Regions from separate parts of the Pseudomonas sp. P8_241 genome, predicted to be linked through region 2. Evidence: predicted binding sites of a transcription regulator. Region 2 holds the regulator's gene; the other holds the start of a gene.
What was found. Region 2 encodes FliA, which starts transcription of late flagellar genes. Its sites were predicted from a motif close to CTAAAGTTTNNNNNNNNNNNGCCGNTAA; they were not measured.
Positions count from the first base shown of each region.

Region 1 (7,413 bases), 3.0 Mb from region 2:
TTGCCATTGGTCCGTCATCGCAATGGAAGTAACCGTGCAGCGTCAATTCGTCACCACGGGCGACCCTGTCACTTAGAAAACGGCGAAAGTCGGGATGAGCGCCGAGATCGTTGTCCTTATGGTAGTTCGGCACCACCAGCCAGGTCATTGGTACACCACCTAGCGCGTCGACGGCTTCGACGAAGGGTCGATAGTCGGCCCAGGTTTGCGGAGCGACATCATGCAATACCAATAACAGAGCTGGACTGTTCATGGACTCAGCCATTGGCCGTCTGCGGCCATTGCGTGCCGAGCACGGCGTGGTAGTGCCCCAGCAGGCTGTCGACCACCGAATCCCAGGCGTAAAAACGTTCGACATGTTTGCGCGCCTGTCTTCCCAGCGCGGCGCTGTCTGAGGCGAACAATTCACGCACCGCATTGGCCATGGCCGTGGGATTGTTCGGCGCGCACAGCAGGCCGCCTTCTTCGGTGACGATTTCCTCAAAGGCGCCGGCCGCGACGGCCACCACCGGAATACCGCACGCCATCGCTTCGAGGATCACCAGGCCGAAGGTTTCCTGGTCACCGGCGTGGAGCAACGCATCGGCACTGGCCATCAGGCGGGCGACTTGCGTGGCGGGGCAGAACTGATCGATCACGCTGACGTTGGACGGCACCGCTCCGGGCATCGACGAGCCGACCAGCAACAGGTGATAGCGCCGTCCCAGGCGCTTCATGCAGTCGAGCAGTACCGGCAGATTTTTTTCCTTGGAGCCACGTCCGGCAAAGATCAGCAGATGGGTGTCTTCATCGATACCCAAATCGGCACGCAACTCTGGATCTCTGGCATCCGGAGTGAAGGTCTGCAGATCGACGCCCAGTGGTTGCACGAAAACATTCCTGACACCCAGCCCGGTCAGTTTGTCGGCCATGACCCGACTTGGCGCCAGTACCCGATCGAAGTTGCCGTATAGCTTGCTGACATAGGCCTCGACATTGTTGGTCACCCAATTACCCATGCGATTGCTGACCAGCAGCGGCAGGTCTGAATGATAGAAACCAATGACGGGCACATCGAGTTGGCGTCGAGCATCCAGCGCAGCCCAGGCGGTGAGGTAGGGGTCACCCACTTCAATCAGATCGGGCTGTAAATCCTGCAGGACGTTGCGCCAGGGCGCGAGACGGAGAGGGAATCGATATCCCTTGCCGAAGGGCAGGGCGGGTGCCGGAACCTTGAATATGCCGTCGTGTTCGCTAAAGGAGGAGCCGGGAATCAGCAAGCTGTGGCGAATGCCCGGCTTGATGCCCAGGCGACGATGCTTGGCATCCAGATAAGTGCGAACGCCACCGCTGGCAGGGGCGTAGAACATGGTTATGTCAGCGATATGCACGATGAGCATCCCTCCGGTCCTGGTTCTCCCTTGGTTGACCTTTATGAAGGATAGTTGTTCGGTTGGGGTTGTGATGGCGGGGCCAGTTCCTACAGGTCTTGTGCTTAACCCTGTAGGAGCTGCGATGCGGCGATCCGACTTGCCGGCAAAGTGGCCGATCCGGCGCTAGATGCGGAAACTGCCAACCAACTGCTTCAAACGCGCCGCCTGCTGTTCAAGATCCGAGCACGCGCGCAACGTCGATTGCAGGTTCTCCACGCCTTCCTGGTTCAGCGTATTGATCTCGGTGATGTCGACATTGATCGACTCCACCACGGCCGTCTGTTCCTCGGTCGCGGTAGCGACCGACTGGTTCATGCCGTCGATTTCACCGATACGCAGCGTCACGCTGTTGAGGCGCTCGCCCGCCAGATTGGCGATTTCCACGCTGTCCTGGCTGTGACGCTGACTGTCGCTCATGGTGCTGACCGATTCTCGGGCGCCGATTTGCAGTTCCTCGATCATGGTCTGCACTTGCTGCGCCGACTCCTGGGTGCGGTGCGCCAGATTGCGGACTTCGTCAGCCACCACGGCAAAACCACGCCCGGCTTCGCCGGCACGGGCCGCTTCAATCGCGGCGTTGAGTGCAAGCAGGTTGGTTTGCTGGGAAATGCTGGTGATCACTTCGAGAATTTGCCCGATGTTCACGGTTTTGCTGTTCAGCGATTCGATGTTGCTGCTCGACGCGCTGAGCATGCTCGACAGTTGATTCATCGCGGCAATGCTGCGATCCACCACTTGCTGGCCGTCTTCGGCGAGGCTGCGGGCGTCGCTGGCCTGGTTCGATGCTTGCGCGGCATTGCGGGCGATTTCCTGGGCGGCGGCACCGAGTTGGTTGATGGCCGCGGCAACGCTGCTGGTGCGTGAGGCTTGCTGGTCGGAGTTGTACATCGACGAATTGGAAGCCGCCACCACCCGCAAGGCCACTTCGTTGACCTGACCGGTAGCGGAAGACACTTCACGGATCGAACCGTGGATGCGCTCAACGAAACGGTTGAAGGCGGTGCCGAGGCTGCCGAATTCGTCGTTGTTCTCAATGGTCAGGCGCTTGGTCAGGTCGCCCTCGCCGTCGGCGATATCGGCCATGGCGCGGGTCATGACGTGCAGAGGCTGGATAAGAATGCGGATCAGCATGCCCAGCAGGGCGATGATGATCGCCACGGCGATCACGGTTGCAACCACCGCCGAGGTGCGGAATTCGCTGAGCATCGAGAAGGCTTTTTCCTTGTCGACCGACAGACCGATGTACCAGTTGACCGAAGGCAGGCCTTTGATCGGGGTGAACGAGACAATGCGGGTCTTGCCGTCGACATCGACTTCGCTGAAACCGCTGCCGATGCGAGGAGTGTCTTTCGCAAACGCCTCGCTCAGGGATTTCATTACCAGGGTTTTGTCCGGATGAACCAGGATCTTGCCGTCGGCGCTGACCAGAAACGCGAAACCCATGCCATCGAAATCGCGGGCACTGAGGGTCTCGATCAGGGTTTGCAGGCTCAGGTCACCACCTACAACGCCCACGCTCTGTCCGGCTTTTTTCGAGGCAGCGGCCATGGAGATGATCAACTGGCCGGTCGCCGCATCGATGTACGGTTCGGTCAGGGTCGGCGTGCTGCTGTTTTCGGCACCTTTGTACCAGGGACGAACGCGCGGATCGAAGCCGTCAGGCATCTTTGCATCAGGACGTATAGTGAAGTGCCCCGTGGCGTCACCCAGGTAGGATGCCATGAAGGTCGACGTCAGGGCTTTCTGCTCAAGCAGGTTGGCGACGTTGGATTGTTCCGCATTGATCGCAATGTTTTGCGAAAGGTTTTCGATCAGCAAAATGCGGCCGGCCAGCCAGGTCTGAATATTGCTGGCGGTGACGTCGCCCATCTCGTTGAGGTAGCTGTCCAGGTCTTCGCGGATCGCGTTGCGCTGTAGATAGTCGTTGTACAACGTGAATGAGGCGAAAGCGGCAATAACGATGAGCGCGGCGGCAAGCAGGATTTTATGGCTGAAACGCAGATTTTTGTTCATGGCTTGGGGTTCCGCTAAGGTCTTAATGTCCAACGCGTGCTTTTATAAAGGGACGCACTGTAGGCAATGTTGAAAGCAACTGATATTTCCGCCTCTCCTTAGGGAAATTTCTGATCAGATCGTGTCTGATTGCTTTGTCGAAGTAGCTATCGGCCGAGCAGGACTAAAGATTAACCATTGGGTGACCAAATGCCTGACTCATCGCAACTCGTCATCGGCGCCGATCTGGCGGGGCAACCGATTTCCCAGGACTTTCGCCTGGCGAATCGTCACGGATTGATCGCGGGTGCAACCGGCACTGGTAAAACCGTGACTTTGCAACGCCTGGCCGAAGCCTTCAGCGATGCGGGAGTGGCAGTGTTCGCGGCCGACATCAAGGGAGACCTGTGCGGCCTGGGTGCCGCGGGCAACCCCCAGGGCAAGATCGCAGAACGGATTGCCGGGATGCCTTGGCTGAACCATCAGCCTCAGGCGTATCCGGTGACCTTGTGGGACATTCATGGTCAGTCCGGTCATCCTTTGCGTACCACCTTGAGTGAAATGGGGCCGCTGCTAATCGGCAGCCTGCTGGAACTGACCGACAGTCAGCAGTCCGCGCTGTATGCAGCGTTCAAGGTCGCGGACCGTGAAGGTCTGTTGCTGCTGGATCTGAAAGATTTGAAGGCATTGCTCAACCATCTCAAGGACAACCCGGTGCTGCTGGGGGACGACGCGGCCCTGATGACCACGGGTTCAAGTCAGGCGCTTTTACGCCGACTGGCCACCCTGGAGCAGCAGGGCGCCGAAGCGCTGTTCGGTGAACCGGCGCTGCAACTGGAAGACTTGTTGCAACCGACCGCAGACGGACGCGGGCGTATTCACCTGCTTGATGCCAGTCGCCTGGTGCACGAAGCGCCCAAGGTCTACGCGACATTCCTTTTGTGGCTGCTGGCCGAACTGTTCGAACAACTGCCGGAGCGCGGTGATGCCGACAAACCGCTGCTGGCGCTGTTTTTCGACGAGGCACACTTGTTGTTCAACGGCACACCACAGGCATTGCGCGATCGTCTGGAACAGGTTGTACGGCTGATTCGTTCGAAAGGCGTGGGCGTGTACTTCGTCACTCAGTCGCCGGGCGATTTGCCGGACGACGTGCTGGCTCAGTTGGGCTTGCGTATTCAGCACGGTTTGCGCGCCTTCACCGCCAAGGAGCAGAAGTCCCTGCGGGCGGTTGCCGAGGGATTTCGGCCAAATCCGGCGTTCGACACCTTGTCGGTGCTGACCGAGCTTGGCATTGGCGAGGCGCTGGTCGGCACGCTTCAAGAGAAAGGCACGCCGCAGATGGTCCAGCGGGTGTTGGTGGCACCGCCACAATCGCGAATCGGGCCGTTGAGCGAAACCGAGCGCATGGTTTTGATCGCAGGCTCACCGTTAAAGGGGCGGTATGACAAGCCGATCGATCGCGAATCAGCCTATGAAGTGCTGATGGGACGCAAGGGCTTGGCACCTGAACCCGAATCGGAGCAGGGCAAGCAGGAACCGAGTTTCACCGAACAGGCCGGAGAGTTTCTCGGCACCGCGGCAGGGAAGGCGTTGAAATCGGCGATGCAACAGGCAGCGAACCAGATTGGCCGACAGTTGGTGCGTGGTTTGATGGGGTCGTTGCTGGGCAGCAAAAAACGCCGCTGAAAGCAAAAGATCGCAGCCTCGGGGTACTCGCAATCCCAATGTAGGAGCTGCCGAAGGCTGCGATCTTTTAAGCCTTGGATTTGGCGTGCGCCGCCAGCCGCTCCAGCGCTGCCCGCAAATTCGGGTCGCTGATGCCATCGGCCGTGGCCTGAATGGTCGCGGCCGCAACGTTGGACAAATCCATGGTATGCCCGGTCGCACCTTGCTGAACGGTCGGTGGCTGAACTTTGAACAGGATTCGGGTCAGACTGGCAAACTCATCGAACATCTGCAATTGCCGCTGCAGGCGCTTTTGCTGGTAACGCAGCCGGGTCGCCCAATGCCCATCGGTGACAATCAGCAACAAACTGCCTTCGCGCCAGGAGGCCACGTGGCAATGCTCGCGAGCGGCGGGTTGCAGTTGACTTTCAAGCAGACGCTGCAGATGACCCAGTCGTTGAGCGTGGCCGAGGATGGCTTTCAACGGTTTGGCTTCGCGTAATAGAACGGCAGGTACTTTAGCCGTAAGTGGGCGAAACGCCATGATCAGACACCTGAAGTAACAGAGACGCCATGGTAGCAGAAAGCACGGATCAACCCGCCCATTGCTTTTGGGTGTGCTTTACCCATTAAATCAACAACTAACTTCTTCCTTGAATGGGTTGAAGTTGAGCAAAACGCCCTTATTTTAAGTGAGCCCCGTCAAAGCGCAGTGCCAGCATCGTGGAATTTCGCCACTTTCCTCACCACCGTTTCCGGGTAGAATGCTCGTTCGCATGCGGCCATGAGGGCTGCACGGGCGACTCACGGGGCCGCCCTCCATCCCTTTAGTGTGGAAGATCCTGCCGATATGTTTGCGCCTTTGTTAAAGAAACTTTTTGGAAGCAAGAATGAGCGTGAAGTCAAACGCATGCTCAAGACGGTGCAACTCGTCAATGCCTTCGAAGAGCAAATGGTGGCCCTTTCGGACGATCAATTGCGTGCCAAGACAGACGAGTTCAAGGCCCGCATCGCCAAAGGGGAGACCCTCGACAAACTGCTGCCAGAAGCCTTTGCGGTCGCCCGTGAAGCCGGTAAGCGTGTCATGGGCATGCGTCACTTCGACGTCCAGCTGATCGGCGGCATGACCTTGCATGAAGGCATGATCGCGGAAATGCGTACCGGTGAAGGCAAGACCCTGGTGGCAACACTGGGCGTTTACCTCAACGCACTGTCCGGCAAAGGCGTGCACGTAGTGACGGTGAACGACTACCTGGCCCGTCGTGACGCCAACTGGATGCGTCCGTTGTACGAATTCCTCGGCCTGACGGTCGGCGTGGTCACGCCGTTCCAGCCGCCGGAAGAGAAGCGCGCCGCCTACGCCTCCGACATCACCTACGGCACCAACAACGAATTCGGTTTCGATTACCTGCGCGACAACATGGCGTTCAGCATGGAAGAAAAATTCCAGCGCGAACTCAATTTTGCCGTGATCGACGAAGTCGACTCCATCCTCATCGACGAAGCCCGTACCCCGCTGATCATTTCCGGTCAGGCCGAGGACAGCTCCAAGCTGTACATCGAGATCAACAAACTGATCCCGCGGCTGGAATTGCATGTCGAAGAAGTCGAAGGCGAAGTCACCAAGGCTGGCCATTACACTGTCGACGAGAAGACCCGCCAGGTAGAGCTCAACGAAGCCGGTCACCAGTTCGTTGAAGAGTCGCTAACCTCCCTCGGCCTGCTGGCTGAAGGCGAAAGCCTGTACTCGGCGCACAACCTGAGCCTGCTGACTCACGTTTATGCCGGCCTGCGTGCGCACAAGCTGTTCCACCGCAACGTCGAGTACATTGTGCAGGACGGTCAGGTTGTCCTGGTCGACGAACACACCGGTCGCACCATGCCGGGCCGTCGTTTGTCCGAGGGCCTGCACCAGGCCATCGAGGCCAAGGAAAACCTGAACATCCAGGCCGAGAGTCAGACCCTGGCATCGACCACGTTCCAGAACTACTTCCGTCTGTACAACAAACTGTCCGGCATGACTGGTACGGCCGACACTGAAGCGTTCGAATTCCACCAGATCTATGGCCTGCAGGTCATGGTCATTCCACCGAACAAGCCGTTGGCCCGTAAGGACTACAACGACCTGGTGTTCCTGACCGCCGACGAGAAATACGCCGCGATCGTGGCCGACATCAAGGAAAGCATGGCTGCCGGCCGTCCGGTTCTGGTGGGTACCGCGACCATCGAAACCTCCGAGCACATGTCGAGCCTGCTCGTGAAAGAAGGCATCGAACACAAGGTCCTGAACGCCAAGTTCCACGAAAAAGAAGCCGAGATCATCGCCCAGGCCGGCCGCCCA
Region 1 is NZ_CP125377.1:5,347,190-5,354,602, reverse strand. Features, by position in the region: gene QMK58_RS23965 (DUF2334 domain-containing protein) at 1-265, opposite strand, end outside; gene QMK58_RS23960 (glycosyltransferase family 1 protein) at 258-1,379, opposite strand; gene QMK58_RS23955 (methyl-accepting chemotaxis protein) at 1,536-3,425, opposite strand; gene QMK58_RS23950 (helicase HerA-like domain-containing protein) at 3,615-5,093, shown strand; gene QMK58_RS23945 (DUF721 domain-containing protein) at 5,161-5,616, opposite strand; gene secA (preprotein translocase subunit SecA) at 5,923-7,413, shown strand, end outside.
Region 1: QMK58_RS23955 (methyl-accepting chemotaxis protein) is a predicted target of FliA. The motif match lies at 3,572-3,599, and genes of this name have one in related genera.

Region 2 (7,413 bases):
GTTCCTGCTCGACGTGTTCTTCACGTTCAACATTGCGTTGTCGATTGTGGTCTTGCTGGTTTGCGTATACGCCCTGCGACCGCTTGATTTTGCGGTGTTCCCGACCATTCTGCTGGTGGCGACGCTGTTGCGCCTGGCGTTGAACGTGGCGTCCACGCGGGTGGTGATGCTCCACGGGCAGGATGGCCATGCGGCCGCCGGCAAGGTGATTCAGGCCTTCGGTGAGGTGGTGATCGGCGGCAACTATGTCGTGGGTATCGTGGTCTTCGCGATCCTGATGATCATCAACTTCGTCGTGGTGACCAAGGGTGCCGGGCGGATTTCCGAGGTGAGCGCGCGTTTCACCCTCGATGCGATGCCCGGCAAACAGATGGCGATCGACGCCGACCTCAACGCCGGCCTGATCGATCAGGCGCAGGCCAAGGCCCGTCGTTCGGAAGTCGCCCAGGAAGCCGAGTTCTACGGTTCCATGGACGGTGCCAGCAAGTTCGTGCGCGGTGATGCCATCGCCGGCTTGCTGATTCTGTTCATCAACCTGATCGGCGGCATGGCGGTCGGTATCTTCCAGCACGGCATGTCCTTCGGCGACGCCGGCAAGGTGTATGCGCTGCTGACCATCGGTGACGGTTTGGTGGCGCAATTGCCATCACTGTTGTTGTCCACGGCGGCCGCCATCATGGTGACCCGTGCTTCCGGTTCGGAAGACATGGGCAAACAGATCAATCGCCAGATGTTCGCCTCGCCCAAGGCGTTGGCGGTATCGGCGGGTTTGATGGCGGTCATGGGGCTCGTCCCCGGCATGCCGCACTTTTCCTTCCTGAGCATGGCAGCCCTTGCGGCGGGCGGTGCCTATCTGTTCTGGAAGAAGCAGAACGGTGCCAAGGTGCAGGCGCTGCAAGAGATCAAACGCCAGCAGGAATTGCTGCCATCGCCAGCGCGGGCCCAGGAAACCAAAGAGCTTGGTTGGGACGATGTGACGCCTATCGACATGATCGGCCTGGAAGTGGGTTACCGCCTGATTCCACTGGTGGATCGCAACCAGGGCGGTCAGCTGCTCGCACGGATCAAGGGCGTGCGCAAGAAGCTGTCCCAGGACCTGGGTTTCCTTATGCCGACTGTGCATATTCGCGACAACCTCGACCTGGCGCCGAGTGCCTATCGCCTGACGTTGATGGGGGTGATCCTGGCGGAAGCGGAAATTTACCCGGATCGCGAATTGGCGATCAATCCGGGGCAGGTCTATGGCACGCTCAACGGTATTACCGCCAAAGACCCGGCTTTTGGCCTGGAGGCGGTCTGGATCGAAATCAGCCAGCGTGCGCAAGCGCAATCGTTAGGGTATACAGTGGTCGATGCCAGTACTGTAGTGGCCACCCACTTGAACCAGATTCTCTACAAGCATTCCAGTGAGCTGATCGGCCACGAAGAAGTGCAGCAGCTCATGCAATTGTTGGCCCGCAGCTCGCCAAAACTGGCCGAAGAGCTGGTGCCGGGAGTGGTGTCGCTGTCGCAACTGCTCAAGGTGTTGCAAGCGTTGTTGGCTGAACAGGTGCCGGTACGCGACATCCGCAGCATTGCCGAAGCCATCGCCAATAATGCGGCCAAGAGTCAAGATACCGCCGCCCTGGTGGCTGCGGTGCGTGTCGGTGTCTCTCGCGCCATCGTCCAAAGCATTGTAGGCACTGACTCCGAGCTTCCGGTGATCACGCTGGAGCCAAGGTTGGAACAGATATTGCTCAATAGTCTGCAGAAGGCAGGGCAGGGCTCGGAAGAGGGGGTTCTGCTGGAGCCAAGCATGGCTGAAAAGCTGCAGCGCTCGTTGATCGATGCAGCGCAGCGCCAGGAGATGCAAGGTCAACCGGTGATTCTGCTGGTAGCCGGTCCGGTTCGCGCGATGCTCTCGCGATTTGGCCGGCTCGCAGTCCCGGGTTTGCACGTGTTGGCTTATCAGGAAATCCCTGACAACAAGCAAGTGACCATCGTTGCGACAGTAGGGCCCAACGGCTGAGGTAGTGGTTTATGCAAGTTAAGCGTTTTTTCGCCGCCGATATGCGTCAGGCCATGAAGCTGGTTCGTGATGAGCTGGGCGCTGATGCTGCGATCATCGGCAACCGCCGAATCGCCGGCGGCGTCGAGCTGACTGCCGCGCTGGATTACAAGTTGTCGGCGCTGGCGCCGCGTGTGCCGAACCTCGAGCTCGAGGATGAGCTGCGCAAGACCCAGTCGCGGATCGTCACCGCCCAGGCCGAACTGAGCCTGCGCAGCGAAGGCGAGCGCGACGACAGCACCAACCTTCAGTTGTTCGCCGGCTTGCCGCTGACCGCTGCCGAGCCGTTGATTGAACCGACACTGGCCGAGCCTCGTCACCCTGCACCAGCGCCTGCTCCAGCAGCCGGTATCGATGCTCGGGTGTTCGACTCGATGCGGTTTGAGCTCAACAGTCTGCGTGAATTGATGGAAGTACAGCTCGGCTCGCTGGCGTGGAATCAGCTGCAAGGCAGCAGCCCGGGCCAGGCGAACCTGTGGCGGCGTCTGCAGCGCATTGGCCTGTCCGGCCCGTTGTCGCGTGATCTGCTGGCCATGATTACTGAAATTCAGGAGCCTCGTCAGGCCTGGCGCATGTTGCTGGCGCACCTGGCGCGAATGATCGTGACGCCGGAAATCGAGCCTCTGGAAGAAGGTGGCGTGATTGCCATGGTCGGCCCGGCCGGCATGGGCAAGACCACCACTCTGGCCAAGCTGGCAGCCCGCTACGTGCTCAAATACGGCGCGCAGAACATTGCGCTGGTCAGCATGGACAGTTTTCGCATCGGCGCCCAGGAGCAGCTGCGCACGCTTGGCCGCATCCTCAATGTACCGGTAACCCATGTCGATCCGGGGCAGTCCCTGGTGCAGGCGCTGGAGCCTCTGATGCGCAAGCGTGTGGTGCTGATCGATACCGCAGGCCTTCAGGCCAGCGACCCGGCGCTGCGCATGCAGCTTGAAAGCCTGGCTGGCCGTGGCATCCGCTCAAAAAATTATCTGGTCCTGGCAACCACTAGCCAAAAACAGGTTCTAACCGCCGCTTATCATAGTTACAAGCGCTGCGGGCTCGCTGGCTGCATCCTGACTAAACTGGATGAAACGGCAAGTCTGGGCGAAGTGTTGAGTCTAGCCATCAGCCATGAATTGCCGGTCGCGTATCTGACCGATGGCCCGCGGATTCCGGATGATTTGCATCTGCCGCGTCGTCATCAACTGGTCAGTCGCGCCGTTAGCGTGCAAATGCAGGAAGAACCCAGCGAAGAAGCCATGGCTGACATGTTCGCTGACATCTACCACAGCCCCACCAAGCAGGTAGGCTGAGGTGAAAATGAATAGTTTTTGTACCTACATCGATGGTCTGCCATGCATTGTTCCGTTTGTGAACGCGCAGCCAGTAATGTGGCCTCCGTCTATGCAAGACAAGGTAATGGAATAACATGGGCAGCATGCATCCTGTACAGGTGATCGCGGTGACCGGCGGCAAAGGTGGCGTCGGGAAAACTAATGTGTCAGTGAACTTGTCGCTGGCCTTGGCGGAACTAGGCCGGCGCGTCATGTTGCTGGACGCCGACCTGGGGCTGGCGAACGTCGACGTTCTGCTGGGCCTGACACCCAAACGTACCCTGGCCGACGTGATCGAAGGCCGCTGCGAGCTGCGCGACGTTCTGTTGCAGGGCCCCGGTGGCATTCGCATCGTTCCGGCGGCGTCCGGCACCCAGAGCATGGTTCACTTGAGCCCGGCTCAACACGCCGGCCTGATCCAGGCATTCAGTGATATCGGCGACAATCTCGATGTGCTGGTGATCGATACCGCCGCCGGTATCGGTGAGTCGGTCGTCAGCTTCGTTCGCGCCGCTCAGGAAGTGTTGCTGGTGGTCTGCGACGAGCCGACATCCATCACCGATGCCTACGCCTTGATCAAGTTGCTCAACCGCGACTACGGCATGAACCGTTTCCGCGTCCTGGCCAACATGGCCCAGAGTCCGCAGGAAGGGCGCAACCTGTTCGCCAAGTTGACCAAGGTCACCGACCGCTTCCTCGACGTCGCGCTGCAATACGTCGGCGCCGTGCCTTATGACGAAAGCGTGCGCAAGGCTGTGCAGAAGCAACGCGCCGTATATGAAGCCTTCCCGCGTTCCAAATGCTCGCTGGCGTTCAAGGCGATCGCGCAGAAGGTCGACACCTGGCCGCTGCCCGCCAACCCGCGTGGGCACCTGGAGTTTTTCGTCGAGCGCCTCGTGCAACAAACGGCAGGACCGGTGTTATGACCGCCAGCGGCTACAACCTCTACAAGCAATCGGCCCGCGATGCGCAGTACGAGCTGATCGAGCGTTACGCGCCGCTGGTCAAACGCATTGCCTACCACTTGCTGGCGCGTCTGCCGGCCAGTGTCCAGGTCGAAGACTTGATCCAGGCCGGGATGATCGGTCTGCTTGAAGTCTCGACCAAATACGACGCCAGCAAAGGCGCCAGTTTCGAGACGTACGCGGGCATACGAATCCGCGGCGCGATGCTCGATGAAGTGCGCAAGGGAGACTGGGCACCCCGTTCGGTTCACCGCAATACGCGCATGGTCAGCGACGCGATTCGCTCGATTGAAGCTAAAACCGGCCGTGACGCTAAAGATCACGAGGTTGCGGCCGAACTCCAATTGAGTCTCGATGATTATTACGGAATTTTGAACGACACCCTGGGTAGCCGGTTATTCAGTTTCGACGACCTGTTGCAGGACGGCGAACATGAGGGGCTGCACGAGGATGGCGCGAGTGCTCATCTCGAGCCGTCTCGCGATCTGGAAGATGAACGCTTCCAGGCAGCGCTGGCGGACGCGATTGCCAATTTGCCGGAGCGTGAGCGACTGGTGTTGGCGCTGTACTACGACGAAGAGTTGAATCTCAAGGAAATCGGGGAGGTCCTGGGGGTCAGCGAATCTCGGGTCAGCCAGTTACACAGCCAGTGCGCGGCCCGTTTGCGGGGGCGTTTGGGGGAGTGGCGAGCGCGCTGAAGGCAGTGTGGGGACACTGCGAATGGAGCTGGTGTGGCGTTGAACTGCACCGGTCTCGATCTGTTGTGCTCCAGACAGTCATTGAGTGCTTTGCCGGATTGAATGAAATGGCGCGTCCAGGTGCTGGGCGCGTTTAAGACTGCTTGGAGGTCGAATTGGACAAGAACATGAAAATCCTCATCGTTGATGACTTCTCAACGATGCGGCGGATCATCAAGAACCTGCTGCGTGACCTTGGGTTCACCAACACCGTCGAGGCCGATGATGGCACTACCGCCATTCCGGTGCTCAACAGCGGAAGCATCGACTTTCTGGTAACGGACTGGAACATGCCGGGCATGACCGGCATCGATCTGCTGCGCCACGTGCGTGCCGATGAAAAGCTCAAGCACCTGCCGGTGTTGATGGTAACCGCTGAAGCCAAGCGTGAGCAGATCATCGAAGCGGCCCAGGCCGGCGTTAACGGCTATGTGGTCAAACCCTTCACAGCCCAGGCGTTGAAAGAAAAAATCGAGAAGATTTTCGAACGCATCGGTTGAACGGCGCCACGGGGGAGCTATGGGGAATAACGAATCTTCATTGGGCGATTTTGAATCGACCCTGAAAAAACACGCCGTCGAATTGGTCGCAAGCCTTGAAAAAGGCAAGTTCGGCGACGCTGTGCAATTGATCCATGAGCTCAATCAGACCCGTGATCGCGGCCTGTATCAGGAGGTGGGCAAGCTCACCCGCGAGCTGCATAGCGCGATCGTCAATTTTCAGATTGACCCGCACATGCCGCAAGCCGCAGAAGTGTCCCAGATCACCGACGCCGCCGAGCGTCTGGGCTACGTTGTGAAGCTGACCGAAGCCGCGGCCAATCGCACCATGGACCTGGTCGAAAGCGCCACGCCACTGGTCAACAGCCTGGGTGATGAAGCCCAGGCCTTGAGCACGGACTGGGGGCGCTTCATGCGTCGCGAAGTCGGGGCCGAAGAATTTCGCGAGCTGGCACGACGGGTCGACGGTTTTCTGTCGCGCAGCAGTGTCGATAGTCGTGCGGTGTCGAGCAACCTTAACGACATCCTGCTCGCCCAGGATTACCAGGACCTCACGGGGCAGGTGATCAAGCGCGTGACCCAGTTGGTCACCGAAGTTGAAAGCAACTTGCTCAAGCTCGTGCTGATGGCCAGTCAGGTGGACCGCTTTGCGGGCATCGAACATGACCGTGCCGCGATGCTTGCAGAAAAAGATCCACAAAAACATCTCTCTCAGGGTGAAGGTCCGCAGATTCATGCCGATAAAAGAGAAGACGTTGTGTCCGGTCAGGACGATGTGGACGATTTGTTATCCAGCCTAGGGTTCTAGCGTTTTAGCATTTTAGGTTTTTGGGTTTTTTGACCTTTAGGAGCACCCCCCTACATGAGCTTCGGCGCCGATGAAGAGATCCTTCAGGATTTCCTGGTTGAGGCCGGCGAGATTCTAGAGCAACTGTCCGAACAACTGGTCGAGCTGGAAAGCCGTCCGGATGATGCGGATTTGCTCAATGCAATTTTTCGCGGTTTTCACACTGTAAAAGGGGGCGCCGGCTTCCTCCAGCTCAACGAGCTGGTGGAGTGCTGCCACATCGCCGAGAACGTGTTCGACATCTTGCGCAAGGGTGAGCGTCGCGTCGATTCGGAGTTGATGGACGTGGTGCTCGAAGCACTGGACGCGGTGAACGGTATGTTCAGCGAAGTCCGCGAGCGCTGCCCGATCACGGCCGCCACACCTCAATTGCTCGCCGCACTGGCGCGTCTGGCAGAACCTCAGGCAGCTGACGAGGCGGCGCCTGCCCCCGTCGCCGAAGTGGTTGGCGCTCCTCAAAGCGAATCGGGTGACATCACCGACAACGAATTCGAACAACTGCTGGATTCGCTGAACGCCGTCAAGGCACAGGCCGAGGCGCCGGCGGCTGCTCCAGTCTCGGCCGGCAATGCCGCGGCAAGCGATGAAATCACCGATGCCGAGTTCGAGTCCCTGCTCGATCAATTGCACGGTAAAGGCCAGTTCGCCGTCGACGCAATCGCGCCAGCGCCTGTTGCGCCACCAGCGCCGAAAGCCGCTGGCGACAGCTCCGACATTACCGATGAAGAATTCGAAGCGCTGCTCGATCAGCTGCACGGCAAGGGTAACTTTGCCGTCGAAGCGCTGGAATCGGCGATTGCCTCGGTGCCCGTGCCCGCAGCGCCAAGCGCTGTAGCGGCCGGTAGCGATCTGATCACCGACCACGAGTTCGAATCGCTGCTCGACGAGCTGCATGGCAAAGGCAAGTTCAGCGAAGTCGGCACCGCGAAGGTGGTGAGCGGGGCGAGTGCGTCCGTCGCGGCCCCGGCAGTCAAAGCCGCCGCGCCCACGCCTGTAGC
Region 2 is NZ_CP125377.1:1,969,789-1,977,201, forward strand. Features, by position in the region: gene flhA (flagellar biosynthesis protein FlhA) at 1-2,008, shown strand, start outside; gene flhF (flagellar biosynthesis protein FlhF) at 2,020-3,345, shown strand; gene fleN (flagellar synthesis regulator FleN) at 3,462-4,292, shown strand; gene fliA (RNA polymerase sigma factor FliA) at 4,289-5,029, shown strand; gene QMK58_RS08965 (chemotaxis response regulator CheY) at 5,197-5,568, shown strand; gene QMK58_RS08970 (protein phosphatase CheZ) at 5,588-6,376, shown strand; gene QMK58_RS08975 (chemotaxis protein CheA) at 6,431-7,413, shown strand, end outside.